2 regions of the Desulfofundulus sp. TPOSR genome follow, and region 2 is predicted to be linked to the other one. Evidence: riboswitches for the same ligand, from Rfam matches in the RefSeq annotation. Region 2 holds a riboswitch; the other holds the start of a gene.
What was found. Region 2 has a riboswitch for cyclic di-GMP ahead of G7K71_RS20265 (HD domain-containing phosphohydrolase). Riboswitches for the same ligand answer to the same signal wherever they lie in the genome.
Positions count from the first base shown of each region.

Region 1 (4,410 bases), on a different contig from region 2:
AGCAGATATAACCAAATGCTGCCACGCTGACCCAGACGTAGCAAAGGGCGGCTTTTCGCCCATAACGCAACAGGTACTGGAACAAAGGCAATATCAACATGGCACTGTAATTGTTCAATATATCATGTTCAATGTTGGCGGCCAAGACAAAGAAGAGCACATCGCCTACCATAAAAAAGTATGTCCACCAATTTGGATTTTCACCGGCGTGACGTCCTTGAAAAGGGAACCATAAAGCCGCGTAAATAAACCAGGCGATCCAGAAGAAAACCCATTCAACTTGGCGGGAACAAAATAAAAAATAGCCGAGCCCGGTTAAGAAAACAGTTATAATTCTCCATTTCCCTATTTTTAAATTGGTCGGGTCGAAGGTCTTCTCACCGGTTAGTTGAAGGAGGTTGCTCATGCCCATAGTGGCTTCTCCCTTAAAACTGCTAAATACACATTTCAACACGGTTCTGCTTTATTCCTTTTCTTTTTAGGTATTACCAGAATATGTAAATGCTTACGGGAAAATGGGCTGGCAGCACCAAGGTGGTAGCCGGGCGTACCTTTTATAATTTTATCCTGGCGGCAACTACTACTTTAGAGATGATAAGCGGATGGCTTTTGGGGCATAATAAAAAGGCGACACAACCTGCATCAATTTCGGCCAGAAAGCAAAAGCCGGACACCACCTTAAAAAGGCGCCCGGCTTATTATCATGCTCTCTTTCTGGCCCTGTTTTTACTGTTCCACGCAGCCGCACAAGATTCGCTGCAGAACTTCCGATCCGGCTTTTCGGCGAAAAACCCTACGCCGCAGTTAAGACATCTGAACTGCTTCCAACGCTTTTGTTTTTCCGGCGGAACGAAACTGCCGTACAGGTATTCCCGGAAAGAATGGATGAAGGCGCCCACGTCCACCGGCCCGTAGTTACTGGCCTGGACGAGGCACCGCAAGAAGAGCCCAGCCAACCGCCGCTCGCGCTCGGTCAGGACAGATTCCACAGATACCACCCACCTTTTCAACAAAAAAGTGGCAGCCTGAGCTACCGCTACAACAAAAAACAATCCTGCGGCATGGCAATTGTTGCCTCCTCCCATAATTAAACAAACAGGAAAAGGTTGACTAACCTGGTTCATAAGGAAGAGTCAATTCACTCACCGCTGTCTTGCTCCCCAGGGAAGAGGGGAGGTCGGCCATAGACGGCACGGAAATGGGCCAGGGCCACCCGCCAATCATCGTCAGTAACCTTATCTGCTCCGGCCTCCTGGAAAAGAATTCTGAGGGCCTCAACAACCCGGTTTTCCTGTAACAAACGGTCATACGCCTCCAAAGCGTCAAATACTCGTCTCCAGTTTATCCTTTTTCCCTCCCCGAATATATTTAACTCCCTATTCCCTAAACCACCAGTTCATCGGCCAGCTTTTTTAGTTGCCCGGCCACTGCAGTAAGCTCATTTATCGACGCATTAATTTCCTGGGACGAAGCAGCCTGCTGTTGTGCTGCACTTGACACCTGTTCAATTGAGTTTGTCAGATCTATAATTGATTGCTGTACGTCATGCAAAGTCTGCATGATTTCTTTAACGGACCGCTGGGTATCCTGGGATAGTTTGCGTATTTCCCCGGCCACCACATTGAAACCCCGCCCGGCATCGCCCACCCGGGCCGCTTCGATGGCCGCGTTCAACCCCAGCAGGTGGGTTTGCTCGGCAATTTCCTCGATGAGGTTGACAATGCCGTCGGTTTTCTTGATTTCATCCCTGATCTTCTGCGCGCTGCTGTTCAGGTTTTCCGTTGTTGCCGCCACTTCTTCCGAGGTGGCGGAAAGGCTGGAGGTAGCCATGGCAATCTGGTTGATCTGGCCGTCATTTCTTGCGACATTGCAATCAGATTCTCCTGGCGGGTGATGGGGGTGGTTATGCCAATGCGGTGGTAAGACAAGAAGGAACAAACAGGGAGGGAGATAAGGGAGGGGAACGTAATAAGGGGAGATTTAATATTAATGCATTGTCTGTTAAATATAACAGCACCCGGGGTATTTTACAGGGATTACGAACATATGTATTTAATACCAGAGCTTGTCCAGTCATAACAAAACCTCCATGCCAAGAAATCCTTTGAGGACGCCAATATGAATGAAAAATTTAGTTCGGCCCGTCAAGCCAAAAATAAAAAGCTACAGGGAGAAAAACGCACTTGCCCTGTAGCTATCTTTCTCCCTTGCAACCCAGCCGTCATGGTTACCTCAATGGGTAACTTTAGACCTGTGGCTTTGCGTCCCCGGCTTTTGCCGGGTTTGCCCACCGGGATTTGACATTGATTCTACATTATTTTACCTTCGCTTTTATTGAATCATCATAATTCGTCCCTGTCAAGTGAAATTGATGTCGAGCCGTGTCAAGATCCAGCAGGTATCTCCACAAAAATTTTTCCCATTTTGAGACCTCACCGCTCAAAATATCAGCAAAAACCGCTGCTCTTTTTTCCCGGCCTTCGCGTTGGAGAACTTGCCTACTTCCTGGGGCGAGGTTTCTTTCTTTTTGGGGGTCGCTCTCCTTCTGGCACCACTGAAATTTACACGGCCTTGAAAAAGGTGATGGAAACTAAACACGCCTGATTGAGTCTCAGGCGTGTACATAACTGTGCTGATTATCCTCTCGTTAAAGCACATGGCTTGCTTTAGGCGATAATAATGGCGATGCCCAGAATAAAGGCCAGAACAGCCAGGATAAACAGTACGGGGCAAGCTACGATGCAATTGAAGATGGCCATAATACCGATGAGGACCAGAGCGAGAGCTGCAATAAGGGCTCCTACAACTACCCCAGTAATTCTACAGGGTAAAGCGCCAGGACAAAAGATAGCCATACCGAATTCCTCCTCGTATGAATTCATGAGAATGCACCCGGGCGCAGATTCCAATTACATAATATGAACCGCCAGGAAGTGATGTTACAACATTGTAAATATTATCCTTGAACCAAATAACCCCTTATTAACGGCACACCGGGAACACGACGCAAGCCGGGAGGAAATGAGGGCTTTCCTTCAGGCGTTTGCTGCATTCTTTCCTTACAAAAAGCATGCCCAGGCTTCCTCAACCGGGGGGAGTACGGCTCATAACTTGTTAGCCAGCACAGTAGAAAAAGTGCTTTTAACCTGTTGCCAGGCAGGGGTTTGGAGCTGAAAGAAGAATTATTTGACCAGTAACTCCTGGCAGGTGACAACGGACAAAATGCGCGATATCAGAGAGGAAACACATATCCCTATAGGACAGTTGGCTTTAATTCAATTGCTGGTGCTGGTGCCGTCCTACTGCCTGCCGGCCGTCCTCCCCCTGGTGGAAAAACAATGGGGGATCAGCCATGCCGAAGCCGGGATGATGGTTGCCGCCTTCCAGGCCGGATACGTGGCGGCCGCCCTGGTGGTCCTCCCCCTGACAGACCGCATTGACGCCCGTTATGTCTTTGCCGGCGGGGCCATTTTATCGGCCGTTACCCATTTCCTCTTTCCCCTGCTCGCCCAGGGAGCCCTGGCGGGAACCCTGCTACGGGCCTTGACCGGTGCGGGCCTGGGAGGGATCTACATGCCCGGGATCAAAGTCATTTCCCTGGCCCCCAGCTCCCGCGGCCGGGCAGTGGGCTTTTACGTTTCCTCCTACCTGGTGGGCACCTCCCTTTCCTTCGCCCTCACCGGGGCCCTTACCGCTTTTTTAACCTGGCAGGAGGCCTACCTGGTTCTGGCAGGGGTAAGCTTTGGGGCCATTGCCCTTTCTTTCTGGCTGTGGCGCCAACCCGCAGCCGCCTTTTTGCCCTACAAGAGACGCGAAAAAACACCGGAAACCAATGCCGAAATAGCTGGAGAGACCGGTCCTGTATCGAAAAACAGTTCTCCCGGACCGGCAAAGGGACTGCCGCAGGCCGGAAAGGCCCGGCACAACCTGGCCATGGCCCTGATCATCCTGGGCTATACCGGCCACATGTGGGAGATGTACGGCCTGCGCTCCTGGCTGGCCCCTTTTCTAACTGCCGTGTTCCAGGATCGTTACGCCCAGCCCACCTCTTTGGCGGCCACCCTCACCGCCCTTTCGGTAATGTTGGGGGCACCTTCCACCCTGTTGGCGGGATGGTTGTCGGACCGCCTGGGGCGTACCCGCACCGCCCTGGCCATCATGCTCACCAGCGCCGCCTGTTCCATTACCTTCGGATGGCTGCTGGCGGCGCCAGTGTGGCTTTTATCGCTGGTAGGCCTGGTTTACAGCTTCACCGTTACGGCCGATTCACCCATATTTTCCGTAGGGCTGGCGGAAATCGCCCCCCGGGAAAAACTGGGCCGCATCATGGCCTGGCAGACCTTTGTGGGTTATATTGCCGCCACCGTGTCCCCCGCGGTTTTTGGGCTGATTCTTGACGTTTGTCCCGGC
Region 1 covers NZ_JAAOEF010000004.1:440,525-444,934, forward strand. The annotation lists gene G7K71_RS17870 (GGDEF domain-containing protein) at 1-412, opposite strand, end outside; gene G7K71_RS17875 (hypothetical protein) at 702-989, opposite strand; gene G7K71_RS17880 (hypothetical protein) at 1,139-1,300, opposite strand; gene G7K71_RS19650 (methyl-accepting chemotaxis protein) at 1,384-1,830, opposite strand; cyclic di-GMP riboswitch class I at 2,206-2,298, opposite strand; gene G7K71_RS17890 (hypothetical protein) at 2,667-2,855, opposite strand; gene G7K71_RS17895 (MFS transporter) at 3,223-4,410, shown strand, end outside.
Region 1: it holds a riboswitch for cyclic di-GMP, as region 2 does, so the genes downstream of both, G7K71_RS19650 (methyl-accepting chemotaxis protein) here and G7K71_RS20265 (HD domain-containing phosphohydrolase) in region 2, are expected to answer to the same signal.

Region 2 (4,410 bases):
AAAGCGTCAAATACTCGTCTCCAGTTTATCCTTTTTCCCTCCCCGAATATATTTAGTGGGGCAAAGGCGGCATCCCTTTAGCCGTACCCGCGCAGGGCATTATCCACGCATTTCATGATTATGCCCAAGGCCCCGGCTACTTCATCGCAGGAAAAGCCCCGGATGGCACGCAGGCGCTCTATAATGACGGATGCCGGCCCCGGCACGGTACAAGCCAAACTTTTACTCTCCAGTATTTTCAAGGCTTGCCCTAAACTCCCTATTCCCTAAACCACCAGCTCATCGGCCAGCTTTTTTAGTTGCCCGGCCACTGCAGTAAGCTCATTTATCGACGCATTAATTTCCTGGGACGAAGCAGCCTGCTGTTGTGCTGCACTTGACACCTGTTCAATTGAGTTTGTCAGATCTATAATTGATTGCTGTACGTCATGCAAAGTCTGCATGATTTCTTTAACGGACCGCTGGGTATCCTGGGATAGTTTGCGTATTTCCCCGGCCACCACATTGAAACCCCGCCCGGCATCGCCCACCCGGGCCGCTTCGATGGCCGCGTTCAACCCCAGCAGGTGGGTTTGCTCGGCAATTTCCTCGATGAGGTTGACAATGCCGTCGGTTTTCTTGATTTCATCCCTGATCTTCTGCGCGCTGCTGTTCAGGTTTTCCGTTGTTGCCGCCACTTCTTCCGAGGTGGCGGAAAGGCTGGAGGTAGCCATGGCAATCTGGTTGATCTGGCCGTCCATTTCTTGCGACATTGCAATCAGATTCTCCTGGCGGGTGATGGGGGTGGTTATGCCAATGGTGCCGATTACTTTACCTGTACCGGGATCAGTAATGGGGTAGGAAACGCCGATGTAGGGTATGCCGTAGACCTCCTTCCCCGTCCGCCTGGCCTGCCTGCGGCCGGTGCGCAGGGTTAGGGCGGTTACGCTGCCTTCATTGATGGTGTCACCCGCTTTTAAAGAAAGGCCCACCCGACCTGGGTCGCAGTAAATATACCGCTCCAGGTCCGATACATAAATTCCAGTCTCTTCCCCCAGCATCCCCTTAATAAAGGGAGCAAGCTTCAGGGCGCATTTTAAAAGATCGGGCTCCGCCTGTTCCGCCCGGTGTTCACCCCTGTCATCGCCGGCAGCTGCAGCGGGTTCCACCAGCTCGACCGCCGGAGGTGGAGATATTTCTTCCGGTTGAGCTTTCTTTTTAAATGGAAGCAGGTTCACTTAAAAACACTCCCTTTTCGTTTATCCTTACATCAGTCCGGTAGGGTAATCAGCCATATTCGGGATGTGTCAAAGCTTCCAGTAAATCACCGGTGAAAAGGTATATAATTGATTTACCAGAAAGCTAACTACAGTCCTTACCTGTCGCTTATCTGGTAATTATCAACCCCTCGGGGGCTAGCCGCTGAAACGGCAAATTCTCTTCTCTGCAAAACACCACCTGTTAACAGAATACCTCCACCAGCTACAGGTTAAAATGCGTGCCCGCACAGCGGCAGATTTATTTCCAGTGCCTCACGGTTAGTCATGGCCGGCCTGTACACCCGGTACGAGGTCATGGCGTCGTAACTGTCGGCCACCGCCAGGATACGCGCCCCCAGGGGGGTGTCTTCCCCTTTTAAACCCTGCGGGTAACCCCGGCCGTCGTAACGCTCGTGGTAAAGCATCAGGAGGCTGATTTCTTTCAGCTCGGGAATGTGAGAAAGGATATGGAAAAAATGTGCAGACCAATGGGTGGTAAGACAAGAAGGAACAAACAGGGAGGGAGATAAGGGAGGGGAACGTAATAAGGGGATATTTAATATTGATGCATTGTCTGTTAAATATAACAGCACCCGGGGTATTTTACAGGGATTACCCCCCCCCCGAACATATGTATTTAATACCAGAGCTTGTCCAGTCATAACAAAACCTCCATGCTAAGAAATCCTTTGAGGACGCCAATATGAATGAAAAATTTAGTTCGGCCCGTCAAGCCAAAAATAAAAAGCTACAGGGAGAAAAACGCCTGCCCTGTAGCTATCTTTCTCCCTTGCAACCCAGCCATCATGGTTACCCCAATGAATAACTTTAGACCTGTGGCTTTGCGTCCCCAGCTTTCGCTGGGTTTGCCCACTGGGAGCGAAATTTGCTCTACACTTCTCCACTTATTTCGCATTTACTTCTATTGAATCAACATAATTTATCCCTGTCAAGTGAAATTAATGTCGATATATGTCGCATAAAATATTTTTCGCAATAGCTTAAAACAGGGCAGTTATGGATTATAGCCGGCAGGCACACCGTATCCGCCATTTTTACCCACGGGCAGCCTTCCTTACGAACGTCATCCACCGAGATGTCACCGAGCTTCTCCCGCCGGACATCTTTACGCAACTGTACCGCCTACCGCACAGGCCCCAGAACCACCGTACCCCACCGTCCATAAGAAACCAGACGGCCACTGCAGTACGGGCACTTCTCCGGCGGCATGGCTTCCCAGGCGTCCGCCCAGACCGTTTTGGCGCAGTAGCTGCACTTGTACTCCATGCACTCCATAGCTTTCCTGGCAGGAACGTCAAAATCCCGGATCAGATCGACTACGAAAGCGCTCATTCTTTTGTTTTCCCGGGCGGCAAGCTCTTTCAGCCTCCGGTATTCGAATTCTTCCAAGTACACCATCACTTTTTTGTTTCGCACTATTGCCACCTTCCACTAGTGTTTTGTACTAGTATTTTACCACATCAAAAACACTAGCGCAAAACACTAGTACCGGCAACTTATTTCCCCCTGAATAATTGAAGAGCTAACCGGGAAACGGGACTTAGCAAGTAACCGAGAGATGCGGCGGCATCCAGGAACTCCGCCCCTTCGTGTTCCTCCGCAAACCAGGGCCAGTCCAGAACGGACCGAAGGATTTCATCGCAACATCTCCAGCATGAGAATTCAAAAATTCCAACGGGCTGCAACTTCCCCGGCGCCAGCGCAAGGCCCCGAAAAGCCAGAATGCCATCGTTTTCTGTAAGCCCGGTTTCTTCCCGAAGCTCCCTCAGCGCAGCAACTGTCAGGGCGTTCCCGCTTTCAGCGTCATCTGTCGTCACCGTTCCAATAACGCTGGCCGTGTATTTCCCACTCCGGATTGCCAGGTCGTCCCTCCGCTTGAGCACCAGAACTTTCTTCCCGGCGTGAACGAGTACGCTGACCGCCAGGATTTTTCCCACAGCGTCTTCCCAGCTACCGACGATTTCCTCAGTGCCGGCCTCAAGCGCGAACCGGCTGAATTCCGCCGGGGTAACCACCAACTCGACACCATTACCCGACAGAGACAACTGTTTGAGAGCCAGGCACTCCCCTGCTACGCTTCCTCGCACAAACCTGATCTCCGGCTGTTTACTCATTGCGACAAACGAAACCAATTCAGCCACCCCAACACTGATACTAGCATGTAACACTAGCATTATTCACCTGCCCATTACTCTTTTTACCGCCAGTTCTTCTGTATCGGCCAGCACCCGGACCACCTCTCTCGGGAACCCCTGCCTTTCTAGCTCTGCCAGGGTTTCGGCCCGGGTGAAACTTTTGTCCCAAGATGGTGAAAAAAGCCGGGGAATTCGCGGGCAAACGGTTAGATGTGCTGGCCCAGGTTCTCGGTATGAGCGCCGACGAACTTAAAACCGAACTGCAGCAGGGTAAGAAGATTTTCGACATCGCCAAGGAAAAAGGGCTTACCATGGATCAACTGCACCAGAAGCTCCTTGATGCCAAAATCTAGGCCATCCAGCAGGTAGTGAAGGACGGCAAGATCACGCAGGACAAAGCCGACAAGCTGATCCAGCGGTTGCAAAACGCGCCGTAGGACAGAGGTTTCAGGCACTCTGGCCCACCTGTCTCTGACGAACAGTAAGTCGTCATTCCGGCACAACCCCGTTGAAATCCCGGCAACCTGTCCTGGTGAAGGGGCAGGCCACCCCGGTTTTCGTCTATTCCAAAAAAAAATCGGGTGCCCATTTACGAGTACCCGACTGTAACCCCAAGTTACCTGAGAACCCACTCCCGCTTTTCCTCTCCGGGTTTTACATCAGTAACCTTACAGCGGTAGTCTGCGTCTATAATAAAGGCGCCAACCATGCTTGCACCCTGACAATCGTAAATGAGAACAAAATATCGAACAAACTATCTTATAATACACAATGTGCAACGATTACTTCGCTCAAAATCCCTTTTAAATTTTTCATCATCCACAATAGAACGTTCTGGATCATATACAATAAACAATATATGACAGTTCATTGGGTATTTTATTAGATCTGCAGCAATACCTTCAGAAGCTTTGCTTGGAGAAGTCGAAGCGCGTATATATTTTGATTCTATTAGCAAGTCCTTATTATGGAATGAGTGATCTGGCACAACACGAGCAAGCCCAAAAGAAACTGCT
Region 2 covers NZ_JAAOEF010000003.1:648,150-652,559, reverse strand. The annotation lists gene G7K71_RS14160 (hypothetical protein) at 78-218, opposite strand; gene G7K71_RS19915 (methyl-accepting chemotaxis protein) at 267-1,217, opposite strand; gene G7K71_RS20265 (HD domain-containing phosphohydrolase) at 1,469-1,900, opposite strand; cyclic di-GMP riboswitch class I at 2,027-2,119, opposite strand; gene G7K71_RS14145 (hypothetical protein) at 2,382-2,675, opposite strand; gene G7K71_RS14140 (NUDIX domain-containing protein) at 2,756-3,346, opposite strand; gene G7K71_RS14135 (hypothetical protein) at 3,601-3,849, opposite strand; gene G7K71_RS14130 (7-cyano-7-deazaguanine synthase) at 4,149-4,410, opposite strand, start outside.